One region of the Pseudarthrobacter sp. CC12 genome, then DNA from elsewhere that is predicted to be linked to it. Evidence: predicted binding sites of a transcription regulator. Region 1 holds the regulator's gene; each other region holds the start of a gene.
What was found. The regulator LexA, encoded in region 1, represses DNA repair genes until DNA is damaged. The targets are predictions, from matches to a motif close to TCGAACANNTGTTCGA.

Region 2: the regulator LexA is predicted to act here: its motif matches at 1,432-1,447, upstream of PV772_RS07475 (DUF222 domain-containing protein).
Region 3: the regulator LexA is predicted to act here: its motif matches at 3,139-3,154, upstream of PV772_RS06230 (shikimate dehydrogenase).

What each region holds. Positions count from the first base shown of each region.
Region 1 is NZ_JARDJH010000004.1:42,398-47,846, reverse strand. It holds gene hflX (GTPase HflX) at 190-1,767, shown strand; gene PV772_RS04625 (ATP-dependent DNA helicase) at 1,760-3,817, shown strand; gene lexA (transcriptional repressor LexA) at 3,865-4,599, opposite strand; gene PV772_RS04615 (LysM peptidoglycan-binding domain-containing protein) at 4,957-5,307, shown strand; gene PV772_RS04610 (histidinol-phosphate transaminase) at 5,369-5,449, shown strand, end outside.
Region 2 is NZ_JARDJH010000006.1:164,595-170,043, forward strand. It holds gene PV772_RS07475 (DUF222 domain-containing protein) at 1-1,328, opposite strand, end outside; gene PV772_RS07480 (amino acid permease) at 1,643-3,148, shown strand; gene PV772_RS07485 (hydroxymethylglutaryl-CoA lyase) at 3,207-4,136, opposite strand; gene PV772_RS07490 (CaiB/BaiF CoA-transferase family protein) at 4,136-5,449, opposite strand, start outside.
Region 3 is NZ_JARDJH010000005.1:137,860-143,308, reverse strand. It holds gene pcaH (protocatechuate 3,4-dioxygenase subunit beta) at 1-253, opposite strand, end outside; gene PV772_RS06235 (TIM barrel protein) at 312-2,183, opposite strand; gene PV772_RS06230 (shikimate dehydrogenase) at 2,183-3,064, opposite strand; gene PV772_RS06225 (IclR family transcriptional regulator) at 3,219-4,076, opposite strand; gene PV772_RS06220 (MFS transporter) at 4,307-5,449, shown strand, end outside.

The DNA.
Region 1 (5,449 bases):
CTTCCCGCCTTGGTCCGGCCTTTCCAGCCCTGCCGCCGATCTGACGCGGCATTCGAGCCCCGGCATCGCAGCCGGCGGCGCAACAACCAGGAGAAACGCATGACCGCAGGCCGTCAGCCCAGCGCGAATACATTCCAACTTCGAGCCAATCAGCACTATTCTGGAACTGCCGAATCTTCAAAGGAGACCATGACCAGCCAGCCCAATACCGGTTCCGATCCAGCCGCCCAGGACATGAGTCCGCAGGAGATCCAGGCTGTCATCGACCGGATCCTCGCCAAGGACGTTCCCGCCAAAAATGCCGGCACGTCCGGCGGTGAAGGCGGCAGCGGTAAAGCCGTCCTTGGCAAGGCCCAAGCCATTTCCCGGCTCGACGAAGAACATTCAACGTACGACGGCGACCAGCAGGACCTCGAGGAACGCCGCGCCCTGCGCCGCAGGGCGGGTCTGTCCACCGAGCTTGAGGACGTCACCGAAGTTGAATACCGGCAGCTGCGCCTGGAACGCGTGGTCCTGGCCGGGCTTTGGTCAGAGGGAACGCTGGCCGACGCCGAAAACTCATTGCGGGAGCTGGCCGCCCTGGCCGAGACTGCGGGCTCGGAAGTCCTCGACGGTCTGGTGCAGCGCCGCGACAAGCCGGACCCCGGGACGTTCCTGGGTTCCGGCAAGGCGCAGGAACTCAAGGACATCGTCATGGCCACCGGCGCGGACACCGTAGTGGTGGACGCCGAACTGGCTCCTTCCCAGCGCCGAGGCCTTGAAGACATCGTCAAGGTCAAGGTCATCGACCGAACAGCCCTGATCCTGGACATCTTCGCCCAGCACGCCAAGAGCCGCGAAGGCAAGGCGCAGGTGGAGCTGGCGCAGCTGGAATACCTGCTTCCCCGCCTGCGCGGCTGGGGTGAGTCGATGTCCCGCCAGGCCGGCGGCCAGGTGGGCGGCGCCGCCGCCGGCATGGGCTCCCGTGGTCCAGGCGAGACCAAGATCGAACTCGACCGGCGCCGGATCCGTACCCGGATGGCCAAGCTGCGGCGCGAAATCGCCGCCATGAAGCCGGCACGGGAGACCAAACGGGCCAACCGGCGTCGTAATGAAGTGCCCTCCGTGGCAATCGCCGGCTACACCAACGCCGGCAAGTCCTCGCTGCTCAACCGGCTCACCGACGCAGGGGTCCTCGTGGAGAATGCCCTCTTCGCCACCCTTGATCCCACCGTCCGCAAGGCCGAAACCGCTGACGGCCTGGGGTACACGCTGGCGGACACCGTCGGGTTCGTCCGTTCACTGCCCACCCAGCTGGTGGAAGCCTTCCGCTCCACCCTCGAGGAGGTGGCGGACTCGGACCTGATCCTGCACGTGGTGGACGTGTCGCACCCCGACCCGGAAGGGCAGATCGCCGCGGTCCGGAAGGTCTTCAGCGAAGTCGACGCCCGCAAGGTGCCTGAAATCATCGTCCTGAACAAGGCCGATGCGGCGGACCCCTTTGTGGTGGAGCGGCTGAAGCAGCGCGAGCCACGGCACGTGGTGGTCTCGGCCAGGACCGGGGAAGGCATCCCGGAATTGCTGAAGGCCATCAGCGAGTCCATTCCCCGGCCATCGGTCAAGATGGAGCTGCTCATCCCGTACGAGCGCGGGGACCTGATCAGCAAGCTCCATGAGTCCGACGCCGAGATCCTCAGCCTGGACCACCTCGAGGCCGGTACCAGGGCTGCGGTGATGGTCCGGGAGGGCCTCGCGTCCGAACTGGAACAATTCGTCGTCAATGACTGACCTCGCAGCCGGCGAAGCTGCGCAGACGGCGGGCGAGCAGTTCGTTATCGAACTGCTCGACCTCGCCGTCGCCGGCATGGGCGGACAAAGCCGCACCGGACAACACGAAATGGCCCGCCAGGTGGCCAGGGCCATCGAAACCGGCAACCACCTGTTGGTCCAGGCAGGTACCGGCACCGGCAAATCGCTGGCCTACCTGATACCGCTGATCGCCCACGCCCTGGAAAGCAACAAGCCTGCGCTGGTCTCCACGGCGACCCTGGCGCTCCAGACCCAGATTGTCGGCAGGGACCTGCCCCGCCTCCTGAAGAACATCACGCCGGCGCTGGACCGGCCGGTCAAGGTTGCACTGGTCAAGGGCAGGTCCAACTATGTGTGCCGCCACAAGCTTGAAGGCGGGTTCCCTTCCGAGGAACCGTCGGAAGGGCAGCTGTTTTCCCTGGGGGAGGACACCAGCGTTCCGCATTTCGCCGCCTCCGTGGGCGGACCATCGTCACAGCTGGGCAAGGAAGTGGTGCGGCTCCGGGAATGGGCGGAGAAGACGGCCACCGGCGACCGCGACGAGCTGCTGCCTGGAGTGACCGACCGTGCATGGCGGCAGGTTTCCGTCACCTCGATGGAATGCCTCGGCGCCCAAAAATGCCCGATGGCCGCTGAATGCTTCAGCGAGCTCGCCCGGCAGGATGCCGCCGAGGCTGACGTGGTGGTGACCAACCACGCCATGCTGGCCGTCAGCGCGTTCGAAGGACTGGCAGTCCTGCCCGAATACGACGTCGTGGTGGTGGACGAAGCGCACGAGCTGCAGGACCGGGTGACGGGAGCCGTCTCCGGGCAGCTGTCCGTGGCCATGGTCCACGCGGCCGCTTCCGGCGCACGGAAACACACCGCCATCACCGTTGACGCCCTGAACGCCGCAGCTGCCAACCTGGAAATGGCCCTCGCGGGCGCGCCCAACGGACTTCTCCCCAACGGACTGAACGATGAACAGCTTGACTGCGTGGACCAGCTGCGTGAAGCGTGCAGGGCTGCGTTGTCCGATTCCAAGGGGGACAGCAATACCACGGCCGACGGCGGGCGGCAGCTGGCGCGTTCCCGGCTGATGCTCATCCTGGAACTGTGCGAGCGGCTGATCGCTGCCCGGGAAAACCGGGAAGTGGTGTGGTTCTCCCGCGCCAGCACCTTCGATCCCGGCCAAGGCTATTCGCAGCCCGATGACAGCGCGCCGGTCCTGATCAACATTGCGCCGCTGTCCGTCGCCGGCCGGCTGCGGGAGGGGCTCTTCGCCGGCCACACCGTGGTGCTGACCTCTGCCACCCTGGCGATCGGTTCCGCCTTTGAACCGGCCGCAGGAGGCCTGGGCCTGATCGGTGACGGAGCGCCCAGCTGGACGGGCGTGGATGTTGGCTCGCCCTTCGACTACCCCAAACAGGGCATCCTTTACGTTGCCGGTCACCTGCCCAAGCCCGGCCGAGGTGTTTCACCGGAAGCACTGGCCGAACTCGAAGCGCTCATCAAGGCCTCCAACGGGGGAGCGCTTTGCCTGTTCTCCTCGCGGCGGGCGGCCGAGGAAGCCGCCGATGCCCTCCGCCCGAAGCTCGACATGACTGTCCTCTGCCAGGGGGAGTCGACCATGACCGCCCTGGTCAAACAATTCGCGGACGAACCGGACACCTGCCTCTTCGGAACCATGTCCCTGTGGCAGGGTGTGGATGTTCCCGGTGGATCCTGCCGGCTGGTGGTGATTGACCGCATCCCGTTCCCGCGGCCGGACGACCCCCTCATGACGGCGCGTTCGCGTGCCGTGGCGCAGGCCGGGGGGAACGGTTTCATGTCTGTTTCGGCAACCCACGCTGCCATCCGGCTTGCCCAGGGGGCCGGCCGCCTGATCAGGTCAACCGGGGACAAAGGAGTGGTGGCAGTCCTGGACTCGCGGCTGGCCACCGAGCGCTATGCGGGATTCCTGCGCGGCGCCCTCCCGCCGTTCTGGGCCACCACTGACCGCGCCAAAGCGCTGGCAGCCCTCACCAGGCTGGGCGCCGACGCGTCCTGAGAACGGCCGGATAGCGCCTGCACGGATGCCGGGCAGGCGTGCGCAGGCTAGAGCGAACGCAGGACTGAGACGACCTTGCCCATGATGGTGGCATGGTCGCCCAGGATCGGTTCGTACTGGGTGTTCTGCGGCAGCAGCCAGGTGTGGCCGTCGCGCTGGCGGAAGGTCTTGACCGTCGCCTCGTCATCCAGCAGTGCAGCGACGATGTCCCCGTTGGCAGCGTCAGCCTGGCGCCGCACCACCACCCAGTCACCGTCGCAAATGGCGGCATCCACCATCGAATCGCCGGCCACCTTCAGCATGAAAAGTTCGCCCTGGCCAACCAGTTGGCGGGGCAGCGGCATGACATCTTCGACGAGCTGTTCGGCAAGGATGGGGCCGCCGGCGGCAATCCGGCCCACCAGCGGAACCATGGCCGTATCCAGAGCAGTAGGCAGCTCCGTGACGGTGGCGCTGTCCCCTGCGGCTTGGGGCGCACGGGACGTGCCCGCGCTCTTTCCCCCGCCGTCCAGCGTCAGCGGCATCAACACTTCCATGGCACGGGGCCGCTTGGGGTCGCGCCGAAGGTAGCCCAGCTTTTCCAGCTGCGAGAGCTGATGGGTCACGCTTGACAGGCTTGCAAGGCCGACCGTGTCGCCGATTTCCCGCATGGACGGCGGATACCCGTTCTCGTTAACGGAGCGCTGGATGGTCTCGAGGATCTTCTTCTGCCGGGGAGTCAGCCCCTTGGTGGTCCTCTTGGATTGCGGGGCGGTCCTGCCCCCGGCGGCTGCTGCTGCCATATTCGCCACTGCCTTTCGCTTGCCGCCGGAACTTCCGCCGGGCGCTGTTTCCGCCGTGCCGGTGGAAGGACTCCCACTGTCATTGTCAGACCCTGCTGGTCAACTTCAGGAGTGGTTGTTCTTGGTTCCAAAACTAGGCCAGCCATAGTGCTTTTTCAAACATTTGTTCTAGCGAGTCTCGACAATGTTCGTTGATAGGTGCTAAAACTTAACCAGCAAAGTTCGAATATGTGTTCTAACCAGCAGATGCCTCCTTCGAATACCCGGCCGGAAGATGTGCCCGGCGGCGGTTTTGAACGGCAAGGGCGTTGCGGGCGGACACCCGGGCAGCACGGCAAGTCCAGGAGGGCTTAGTTCATGTCAGCTTTAACTCTTCACCAGGTTTCACCATCGCCTGCACCGCTGCGGCTCACCCGCCGGGGGAGGATCGTCCTGATTGGGGTCCCGCTTGTAGTCCTCGCTGTTCTCCTGCTGTCACTCGCCGGGTTCTTCCATTCCCCGGCCAAGGCCTCGGATTCGGTTGCGGACCTCGCGGTGACACCCACCGTTACCGTGACGGTGCAGCCCGGACAGTCGTTGTGGGCCATTGCCGGTACCGTCGCGCCGGGCCGGGACGCCCGCGACGTCGTGGCGGACATTGTCCAGCTCAACAACCTTGACGCCGGCACCGTCCTTCCAGGCCGGCAGCTGTTCGTTCCCACCCACTGAGGGGGAAGCCGCGGGAACCGTCACATTTTCCGGTAGTTGCCGCGGCAACTAAACTGTTCAGGTGAACCAGCAGCTAGAACGTCTGAACCGGCTTCCCCTCCGCAGCAACCTTCGCGGACTGACTCCCTATGGTGCTCCCCAG
Region 2 (5,449 bases), on a different contig from region 1:
GAGGTCCAGCCTGGCGGCTCATCCTTGGTGGCCGGGTCGGGGATCCATTGGCTGTGGTGCTTGAGCCGGTGGTGTTTGGGGCAGAGCTGTACCAGGTTGCTGACGTTGGTGGTGCCGCCGTGGTGCCAGGCGGTGAGGTGGTCGGTTTCGTTGTCGGGGGTGCGGTTGGTGCAGCCGGGGAAGGTGCATCTGGCATCCCGCAGCCTGATCCAGCGTTTGATGGCCCCGGTGAGCCGGTAGTTCTTCCTGCCGATTTCCAGGGGCGCCCCGTCCCGTGGGTCGACGAGGACCCGGTAGAACGACTCCGCGCCACCGGCGACGAGTCTGCGGGCCATCGATGCAGGGATCGGGCCGAAACCATCGAGGACTGCTGGTTCGTCAGTGGCTCCGAGGAGGGCGAACACGGGCACGGTGACCAGGACATCGGCCCTCGGCGTGGGGACTTTCCCGAGATCACCGGCATCCCCGGCAGCTTCACCCGGCGCGGTCGCGTGCCCGGCGCCGAGCAGCAGGGATGCGGCGATGTCGGGGCGGAGCTGGGTAAGCGTGCGGGGTTCGTCTGGTCCCTGGAGGCCGCGGGCGGTGGCGGTGGTCCGGTTCCAGATCGCGCAGGCGGTGTCCCCGGGCAGGTAGAGGGAGACCCAGGCCATGCCGTCCCGGTCGGGGGTGTATTCCATCCGCCGGTCCGCCACACCCTTTACATGGCGCTTCTCGATCGATTCCGGATGATGGCGTTCCCGCCACCCACGGACCTTGGCCCGGAACCGGGACGGGACCAGCTGCCCGGGTGCGGCACCCCGGGCAGCATTGGGCGCGGCAGGGTCGAAGAAATGCGTCACCAAAGACGCCGTATCCTCAGCGGTGAGGCTCTCGGTTTCGTCGGCGACGATCCGGGCATGCTGCCACGACATGGTTCCGGCGGACAGCGCCTCGAGCACCAGCGGCTGGGCGCAGATCCGGCGGGACTGCTCCACCAGCGCGCCCGCGGCCGCGGAACTGACGGTCAGGACCCCGGCGATCTCCTCCACCACGGACATTTCCGCGTAGGTGCGGTCATCCACGGACGCGTCCGGCGGGGTCACCGCTTCCTGGAACCCAACCGCGTCGGCAGCATCTTGTGCTTTCACCGCGGCGAGCTGCGCCTCCAACCGGGCAACGAGCTCGAGCCGCTCCAGCCGGATGTCATACCGCCGATGCAACACGTCAACATCAGCACCAACGCCGACCCCGGCGGCCAGGACGGCGTCCTCACGGTCCAGCGAATCCAGGGCAGCGACGGCGGCTTGAACACCCTCCAACGCCACCCCAACACCACCGCTGTTTCCCATACCGACATCATCGCGCGACCCACTGACATTGAAACCGGAGCCATTAGCCGCCAAAGCCACCCGGCGCCACGGTGGCCCACCCGTAAAAGCCCGCGTGCCGCCGTCGTACGCGTATTCGCTGCGCAACCTACTTTTCGCACCCCTAATACCCCGCGCGAAAAGGAACCTGCGCAGCGCAAGAACCTGCCCGCCGCGAAAAGGTGCCACCCACAGTCTGGAACCGAAGACACCAAGCCTCCGTGAGCCTCATCACGAAGGGCCTGGAAATGGTCTGCTGGTTAGCGGCTCCCTCCCAAAGACGAGAAGGTAACTCTATGCAACCCACCCCAACCCGGACGCAAAGTCCGGTGGAAACGCAAAAGCCGGCAGCCGTCGTCGGACAAGTCCTCAACAGGGGCCTCAATGTCCGGCACATCCGCTTTATGGCCTTGGGCTCGGCCATCGGCACGGGCCTCTTCTACGGCTCCGCCTCCGCCATCCAGAAAGCAGGACCGGCCGTCCTGCTGGCCTACATTATCGGGGGCGCCGCGGTGTTCATGGTGATGCGGGCCCTGGGCGAGATGGCGGTGCGGCACCCGGTGTCCGGCTCCTTCAGCCAGTACGCAGGCCGCTACCTTGGGCCCCTCGCCGGGTTCGTAACCGGCTGGACGTACGTGTTCGAGATGGCCATTGTCGCCATTGCCGACGTCACCGCGTTCAGCATCTATATGGGATTCTGGTTCCCGCAGGTTGACCGCTGGATCTGGATCCTGGCCGTCATCTGCTTCCTGGCCGCGCTAAACCTGCTCAGCGTCAAGGTCTTCGGCGAGCTGGAGTTCTGGTTCTCGCTGGTCAAGGTAGCGGCCATCGTCGCCATGATCGCCGGCGGCGCGGCAATCATCGTGTTCGGTTTCCAGGCCGCGGACTCCACCGTGGCGCCCGGCCTTGGCAACCTGGCTGGGCACGGCGGGCTGTTCCCCAACGGCTTCGACGGGCTGCTGGCATCCTTCGCCGTGGTGATGTTCGCCTTCGGCGGGATCGAGACCCTGGGCATCACGGCCGGCGAGGCAGCCGACCCCAAGAAGGTCATCCCAAAGGCCGTCAATACCGTCCCGGTGCGCGTGCTGCTGTTCTACGTCCTCACCCTGGGCGTCCTGATGAGCCTCTTCCCGTGGGACCAGGTAGGCACCAGCGGCAGCCCCTTCGTGCAGATCTTCAGCAGCCTGGGCATTCCCGCAGCACCGCACATCCTCAACGCCGTGGTCATCACGGCAGCGCTGTCGGCGATCAACAGCGACATCTTCGGCGCTGGCCGCATCCTCTTCGGACTCTCCAACCAGGGCCACGCGCCCGCCGCCTTCGGGAAGGTCTCGCGGCACGGTGTCCCCTGGATGACCGTGGTCATGATGGCCGGGATCCTGCTGGTGGGCGTGGTCCTCAACGCCGTCATCCCCGAAGACGTGTTCCTCGTTATTGCCTCCATCGCCACCTTCGCCACCGTCTGGGTGTGGGTGATGATCCTGGCGTCCCACGTGGCCATGAAGCGGGAAATCGCAAGGAAGGGACTGCCGGCGTCGGAATTCCCCTCGCCGTGGTGGCCGGCCGCGTCAGTCCTGACCATCGCGTTCATGGCGCTGGTGATCGCCGTCCTGGGCGCCTTCGAGGACACCCGGATTGCGCTGTACGTGGGCGCCGTGTGGCTGGGGCTGCTGGTCCTGGCCTACCGCCTGTGGATCAAGGGTGACGGACGACGGAGGCCCCACCTTGAGGACGAGACCCCGCCGCTGCAGGTGGTCGGGACCGCAGGGACAAAGGCTTCCGCCGGAAGCAGGCGGGGCTGAGGATAACGTCACTGCAACTCCGCCGTTGCGGCGTTTGGCGCAGAGTGTTCCCCCGGGCCTAGGCAGCCTTGGGGAACACTCCTGCGCCGGCGAGCCCTGAGCGCGGGGCCGTCTCCACTTTGGCGCAGATCCAGCGCCCCAGTTCGGTGGCTGCCAGCGGATCCATCGACGTGGCAAACCCTGCCCGTTCCAACATCCACACCAAGTCTTCCGTGGAGATATTGCCGGCCGCGCCGGGGGCGAACGGGCATCCGCCCAGGCCTCCCACGGCACTGTCAAAGACCCTGACGCCGGCTGCCATGGCCGCATAGGTGTTTGCCAGTGCAGTGTGTCGCGTTTCGTGCAGGTGGGCCCTCAGCGGCACACCCGTTTCGGATACCAGGGCAGCAAAGACCTCGTTGACCTGCCATGGGACGGCGCAGCCGATGGTGTCCGCCAAGGCAACCTCGGCCAGCTGACCTCGTTGCAGTGCCCTGCGGACCACCGAAAGAGCTTGCTCTCCAGGCACGTCACCCTGATACGGACAACCGAAAGCTACGGCGGCCGTAACCGTGACGGGAATGGCGGCAGCGGCGGCGATTCCGGATACTTCTTCCAGCGCGTCCAGGGCGGCGGCGACAGTCGTGTTCTGGTTGGCTGCGGCGAAGGCATCAGTCACGGGCAGGACGTAGTTGATCTCGTCCACGCCCGCGTCCACCGCCCTGTGCGCACCGCGGGTGTTCAGAACCAGGCCGATGTAGCTGGCGCCGGCAGCCCGCGGCACCCCGGCCATGACGGCATCGGCATCGGCCATTTGCGGAACTTTTTTGGGGTTGACGAAGCTCACAGCCTCAATCCGCCTGGCGCCCAAGGCAATCAGATCGTTGATTAGGCGCAGCTTGTCGTGGGTGCTGACCGGAATCTTTTCATTCTGCAGCCCATCCCGGGGACTGACGTCAACGATGGAGACTGAATCTCCGCGAGTACCGGTTCCCGCAATTCCGTTCATCAGATGGCACCTTCGTCCTTGGCATGCTGCAGTTCTTCGTCGTTCAGTTTGAGCAGACCCCCGTAGACGTCGCTGTTGTGGGAGCCAGGCGACAGCGGCCCGTTCCACGCGATGCCGCCGCTGGTCCGGGACAGCTTGGGGATGACGCCCGGCTGGACCACCGCCCCCAACTGTTCATCGGGAACTTCAACCAGCATCCCGCGCGCCCGGAGCTGGGGGTCTTCGAAGATGTCCTCGATGGTACTCACAGTGCTGTTGGGAACAGCGTGCCGGTCAAGGCACGCCACCAGTTCCGAGTGGTTGAAGCCTGCCGCCCATTCGGCGATCAGTTGTTCCAACGCCTCCTGGTTGACTCCCCGGGAAGCATGGTTGCTGTAGAGGGGGTCGGAAGCCAACTCCGGGGTGCCCATTGCAGCAGCCAGCCGCACGAACACAGAGTCCTGGTTGGCAGCGATCACCACCCACTTTCCGTCGCTGGAGCGGAAGATATTCGACGGCGCTATGCCCTTCAGCCCGGAACCGCTGGGGCCGGGCACAATACCTTGAGCCGCATAATCGGGAACGGCACTTTCCAGGAGGGAAAAGCATGCCTCAACAAGGGACACGTCCACGACCTGCCCCGTCCCTCCCCGGGCATCACGCCAATACAAGGCCAGCAGGATTCCCTGCAGCGCATAGAGCGACGCCAGGCTGTCCCCCAGCGAAATGCCCGTCCGTGGCGGAGCCTGGTCCGGGTAGCCGTTGAGGTGGCGCAGGCCGCCGCGGGCCTCTGCCACGGACGCGTAACCCGGCTTGTTGGCATCCGGTCCGGTCTGGCCGTAGCCGGAAACCCTGGCGATGACCAGGCCTGGGTTGCTTTGCCAAAGCACATCGGGGGCGAACCCCAGTTTTTCGAGTGTTCCAGGGCGGAAATTCTCGAGGATGACGTCGGCTTCCCTGCAGAGTTCCAGGAACAGTTCACGTCCGCGGGGCGACTTGAGGTCCAGCGTCACGCATTTCTTCCCCCTGGACTGGACTGACCACCAGAGCGTGTGGCCATGCACCCGGGCGCGCCCCCATTCCCGCATGGGGTCTGGACGGTCGGGTGACTCGATCTTGATGACTTCCGCGCCAAAGTCTGCGAGCTGCCGTCCTGCAAACGGGCCTGCGATAAGTGATCCGAGCTCCAGGACACGCACGCCGGTCAACGGGCCGCCGGCCTTTTCCATGGCAGCGCCAGGGGCAGGTGCAGCGCTGGGCCCTGTCCACGACCGTCCGCCAGGTCCAGCGTCTGCGTCCTGCCCGGCGCGCATGCCGTCAGGGGGTGCGGTCTG
Region 3 (5,449 bases), on a different contig from region 1:
CCGCGTGCTGCAGGCTCTTGGTGGGGTGGCGCAGGATGCTGCTGCGGTACGGCGGATAGTCCAGCCGGGGCTGGATCTCCGGCTGGCCGCCGTCCTTGAGCGCGCGGCGGTAGGCCTCGCCGATGGCGTTGATCTCTGCGCTGAGGTCCGCCTGCGACTCGATGGCCTTGTCCAGGGGCTGGTGGGCAGCCTTCGGTTCGGCCGGGGGCACGAGCTCTTCCGACTCCAGCTCGGCGTTGATGTCTTCCTTCACCGCTGGCTCCTTTCTGATCTGTTGGGTTTGTTGCGTCTGGGTACTGGGTGGTGCGGGTTTAGGTGGTGCGGTGCAGCGAGTCGTATTGGACCGCGTGCCGGACCGGGGCGTTCGGGGCGCCATAGCCGTCATAGCCGCCGCGGCGTTCCACCATTTCGAAGAACACGCTGCCCACGGTGGCGGTGTAGAAGTGCAGGAACTCGCCGTCGGCATCCCGGTCGAAGAGCAGGTTGAGCTCCTGCAGGGTGGCCAGGAATCCGGGTTCCAGGTCGAACCGGGCGTCCAGGTCCTCGTAGTAGTTGGCCGGGATCTGCAGGAATTCCAGGCCGCGCTCCCGGGCGGCCCGGGCGGTGGCCACCAGGTCCTCCACGGCGAAGGCGATGTGTTCCTGGTAGGTCTTGCGGGCCTCGTTCCTGGCCTGCTGGATCGGGGCGAGGTTCAGGACCAGCCGCACCGCGCCGTCGGAAGTCTGCATTACCTGCGAGCGCACCAGGCCGCTGGGGCTGGGAACCTCCGCGAAGGGCTGCGGCTCCAGGGCCAGGGCGCTGGTGTAGAAGAGGACAGCTTCATCGAAGTGCTGCCACGGCTGGGCCAGGTTGACGTGGTCAATCACGGCCCGGGCTCCCGGGGAGGGGTGTTCGAGCCCTTCGCCGAATTCGTGGGTCCAGGCCGCGGCGCCGTCCGGGCTGCCCTGGCAGAGGAAGATTTCGGTGGAGTCCGGGGCGGCAATGCCCTGGAACACTTCCTCGTCCGCCTGGACCTTGCGGGCCACCACAGGGGCCTTGAGCTGCTGGGCGCGGGCGGAGGCAATCACGGGTGAATCGACGTCGAATCCCAGCGCGGCGATGGCGGGCTCCGCGTGCTGCGCTGCCTGTTCGTTGATGATCACGCGTGCCTGGCCCATGGTCCACAGCTGCACATCCTTGGTCCGGTGGCGGCCTTCGAACTGGAAACCGAGCTGGCCCAGGAGCTTCTCCAGCTGGGCGGTGTCGTCCGCCTTGACCTCGGCGAAGTTGAAGCCGGCGGGTTCGTTCACCTTGGGCAGCGTGGCCAGTTCCATGGGATAACGACGGCGGAGCGCGGCTGGGTTGCCGGGCGTGGCTTCATTGCCGGCGAGCCATTTGGCGCTTTGCTCCTCCAGCCAGATCAGTGAACGCATCGCATCCACGGCGGTGCGTTCCACGTCCGACTGGCGGAAGACGTCGTTGAAGACCTCGAGCGAAACCGGCCCGGTGTAGCCCGCGCGGACCACGTGGCCCATGAACTTGGCCAGCTCGAACTGTCCTTCGCCCGGGAACACCCGGTAGTGGCGGCTCCAGGACAGCACGTCCATGGAGAGCTTGGGGGCGTCCGCCACCTGGACAAAGAAGATCTTGTCCGCGTTGATGTCCTCGATCGGGGCGGTGTCCCAGTCGCGGGAGAGGATGTGGAAGGAATCCAGGCAGGTGCCCAGGTTGGGGTGGTCCACCATCTCCACCAGGCGGTAGGCGTGCTCGTAGTCGTTGACGTACTTGCCCCACGCCAGGGCCTCGTAGGCCACCTTGACGCCGTGGTCCCCGGCCAGGTTGGCGAGCTGTGCCAGTTGTTCGGCGCGGACGGCATCGTCGTCGATGGTGGCGGTGGCAACGTTCGAGCACACCAGGATGGTGTCCATGCCCAGGCGTGCCATGAGTTTGAACTTGGCCTCGGCGCGCCGGAGGTTGGCTTTGAGCAGGTCCGGGGTGACGCCGTCGAAGTCGCGGAAGGGCTGGTACAGGTCCAGGCCGAGCCCCAGGTCCGTTGCCATCCTGCGGACGTCCTCGGGGCTCAGGGGTGAGGTGACCAGGTCCTGCTCGAAGATCTCGATGCCGTCGAACCCGGCGATGGCGCAGGCCTGCATCTTTTCCTTCAGGGTGCCGGAGAGGCAGACGGTGGCGATTCCGGTGCGCATCAGGCGGCCACCTCCTCGGCGGCTACAAGGTCCAGGAAGTGCGAGCGCATGCGCTCCGGGTCAGCGTCCAGCCCGGTGAAGATCCGGAACGCGTCGGCGGCCTGGCCCACCGCCATGCGGCCACCGTCCAGGACCTCGCAGCCCTTGGCGCGGGCGCCGCGGACCAGTTCCGTGTCGATGGGGCGGTAGACAATGTCGGCCACCCAGTGCCGGGGCTCGAGCAGGTCCAGGTCCAGCGGGACGCCGGGGTGGGCTGCCATGCCAACGGGTGTGCAGTGCACCAGGCCGTCGGCCAGCGGCATCAGCTGCGGCAGCTCCGTCGTCGTGCGTGCCGCCACGGTGCTGTCCGGGAAGAAACCTGCCAGTTCGGCGGCGCGCGCTGCGGCGCGCTGGGGATCCATGTCCACCAGGTCCAGGGTTTTAACGCCTGCGCTGAGCAGGGCGTAGGCGACGGCGGAGCCGGCACCTCCTGCGCCGAGCTGCACCACGCGGTCCAGCCGCGCGCCGGGCAGGCCGGATGCCAGGGCGGCGGCGAAGCCGGAAAAGTCCGTGTTGTGGCCGATGAAGCGGCCGTCCCGGATGACCACGGTGTTCACGGCGCCGAGCCGGCGGGCGTCCGGGCTGACCTCGTCCAGGTGCTGGAGTACCAGCTGCTTGCAGGGGTGGGTGATGTTCAGTCCGTTGAAACCCAGGGTACGGGCGCTCTGCAGGATGGCTCCCACCGCTTCCCCGGTCAACCCCAGCTCGAGCAGGTCGATGGGCCGGTACAGGTAGCGCAGGCCCTGCACGTCACCTTCCCGTTCGTGCATGGGTGGCGTGAGCGATGGCGTGACGCCGTCACCAACCAGTCCCACCAGGTAGGACTCAGTTCGAATGCTCATGCGTGCAGCTCCTTTGGTACGGCACCGGGCAGGCGCGGACCTCGGGCCGCGCTGCGGGGTGATAGGGATTACAGTACAACAGATGTTCACTTATCGCACTTATGTTCTTCATACGAACAAATGGAAGCGAAAAGTTGTTGCGGCGCTGGGTCCGCTATCGCTGCGGAAGCCGGGCCGCAAGCTCGGCGGCAGCCTCCTGCAGCAGGGGAACATGGGCGATCAGGTCCTCAAGGTCCAGCCGGAAGACGGGAACAGCCGTGGCCAGTGACGCGAAGGCGTGGCCTTGGCTGTTCAGCAGCGGGACGGCAACCGCCCGCATGCCGGCCTCATTCTCTTCATCCATGACGGCGTAGCCCTGCCGGCGGACCTGGGCAATCTCGGCCCTGAACGCCTCCCGGTCCGTGATGGACTTCCCGGTCAGCGGCTCAAGCGGCAACTCCGCGAGGAGCTTTTCGCGCTCCCCGTCCTCGGCGAATGCCACCAGGGCCTTCCCGACGGCGGTGGTGGACAAAGATCCCAGATGGCCGGGGTCGCTGGTCACCCGGAAGATCTGCGGGCCATCCACTTTGCTGACAGTGAGGTGGTGGAGGCCGTCCCGGACGCTGAGGATGGTTGCTTCGCCGGTTTCGGCAGTCACCCTGCGCAATACCGGCATGGCCGTACCGGCGAAACCGTGGTGGTTGGAAACACGCTGGCCCAGCTGGAAGATCCGGAGGCCGAGGTGGTAGCGGCGGCCATCCGGCTCATAGTCCACGAATCCGTCGCGCGCCAGCGATCCGAGCAGCCGGTAGGTAGTGCTGAACGGCAGTTCCGCCCGGCGGGATATGTCGGCGGCACTTGCACCACGGGGCTCCTCCCCCAGCAGCACCAGCAGTCCCAGGGCTTTGCCCACCATGTCCGTCCGGTCCGCCGCCTTCTTTGTCCCCACCTTCTTCCCACCCTCGGGCTCTTCGGCCAGCGCGGCAGGGTCCGGCTGAACGTCGTCGTTCATTGTGGCTTGGTTCACACTCATGCTTCGATATTGCCACAATGTGAGAGCTATTTCTAGATGGTGATTATTTTCTTGACAGGTGACCATCCTCACAGTCATAGTTTCTGTATCGCACAAGTAGCTCCCACCATGTGGCTACCCTTGCCGGGTCTTTCCACCGGACTCCAGCCGCATCGCCGCCCGCACCAAGGCAACGGCGGCTGCGACCCCCAGATCCATCCGCGACAATGTCGTCACACCAAAGGAACACCATGAGCCAGACACTTCCGTCCGCCGGGGCGGGTGCCCTCACCTCCGGCGGGACGCCCAAGAAGGCAGCCCTCGCCAGCTTCCTCGGCAGCGCCGTCGAGTATTACGACTTCTTCATCTTCGGCTCCGCAGCCGCACTGATCTTCCCCAAGGTCTTCTTCCCCGACGCCGACACCAATGCGGCCATCATGTCCTTTGCGACGTTCGGCTTCGCCTACGTGGCCCGGCCGGTGGGCGCCATCATCCTGGGCCACTTCGGCGACCGCGTGGGCCGCCGCAAGGTGCTGATGTTCACGCTGTTGCTGATGGGCGCCTCCACCTTCGTGATCGGCTGCCTGCCGGACTTCAAGACCGTCGGCTGGTGGGCTCCCGTCCTGCTGGTGCTCGCCCGCCTCTGCCAGGGCCTCTCGGCCGCAGGCGAGCAAGCCGGCGCCTCCTCCATGACCCTCGAGCACGCTCCGGACAACCGCCGTTCCTTCTTCACCTCCTGGACCCTCACCGGCACCCAGGGCGGCCAGATCCTCGCAGCCCTGGTGTTCATCCCCGTCCTGGCCCTGCCGGATGAGATCAAGTTCGGCATCGGCTGGCGCATCCCGTTCTGGCTCAGCGCCGTGGTGGTGGTGGTGGCGTTCCTGATCCGCCGCACCCTGCACGAACCGCCCGCCTTCGAAGAAGCACGCAAGACCGCCCAGATCGCCAAGCTGCCCGTCGCCGACCTGCTCAAGGGCCACTGGCGCGACGTCCTCCGCGTCATCTGCTGCGCGTTCATCGCCGCCGTCTCTACCGTGTTCGGCACCCTGGCCATCAGCTACGCCAAGACCGTGGCCGGCGTGGACGGCACCACCACCCTGTGGCTCGTCGTGGGTGCAAACCTGGTGGCCCTGGGCACGCAGCCGCTCTTCGGGATGCTGGCAGACAAGATCGGCCGCAAGCCCGTCTTCATCTACGGCGCCGTGGCCAGTGCAATCCTCACCCCGGTGTTCCTGCTCAGCCTGGAGTCCGGCAGCATCCCCCTGATGTTCCTGGCCGCCATTGGCTACTTCTCCGGAGGCTACGCGGCAGCCAACGCCGTCTGGCCCTCCTTCTACGCCGAGATGTTCAGCACCAAGGTCCGCTTCTCCGGCCTGGCCATCGGCACGCAGCTC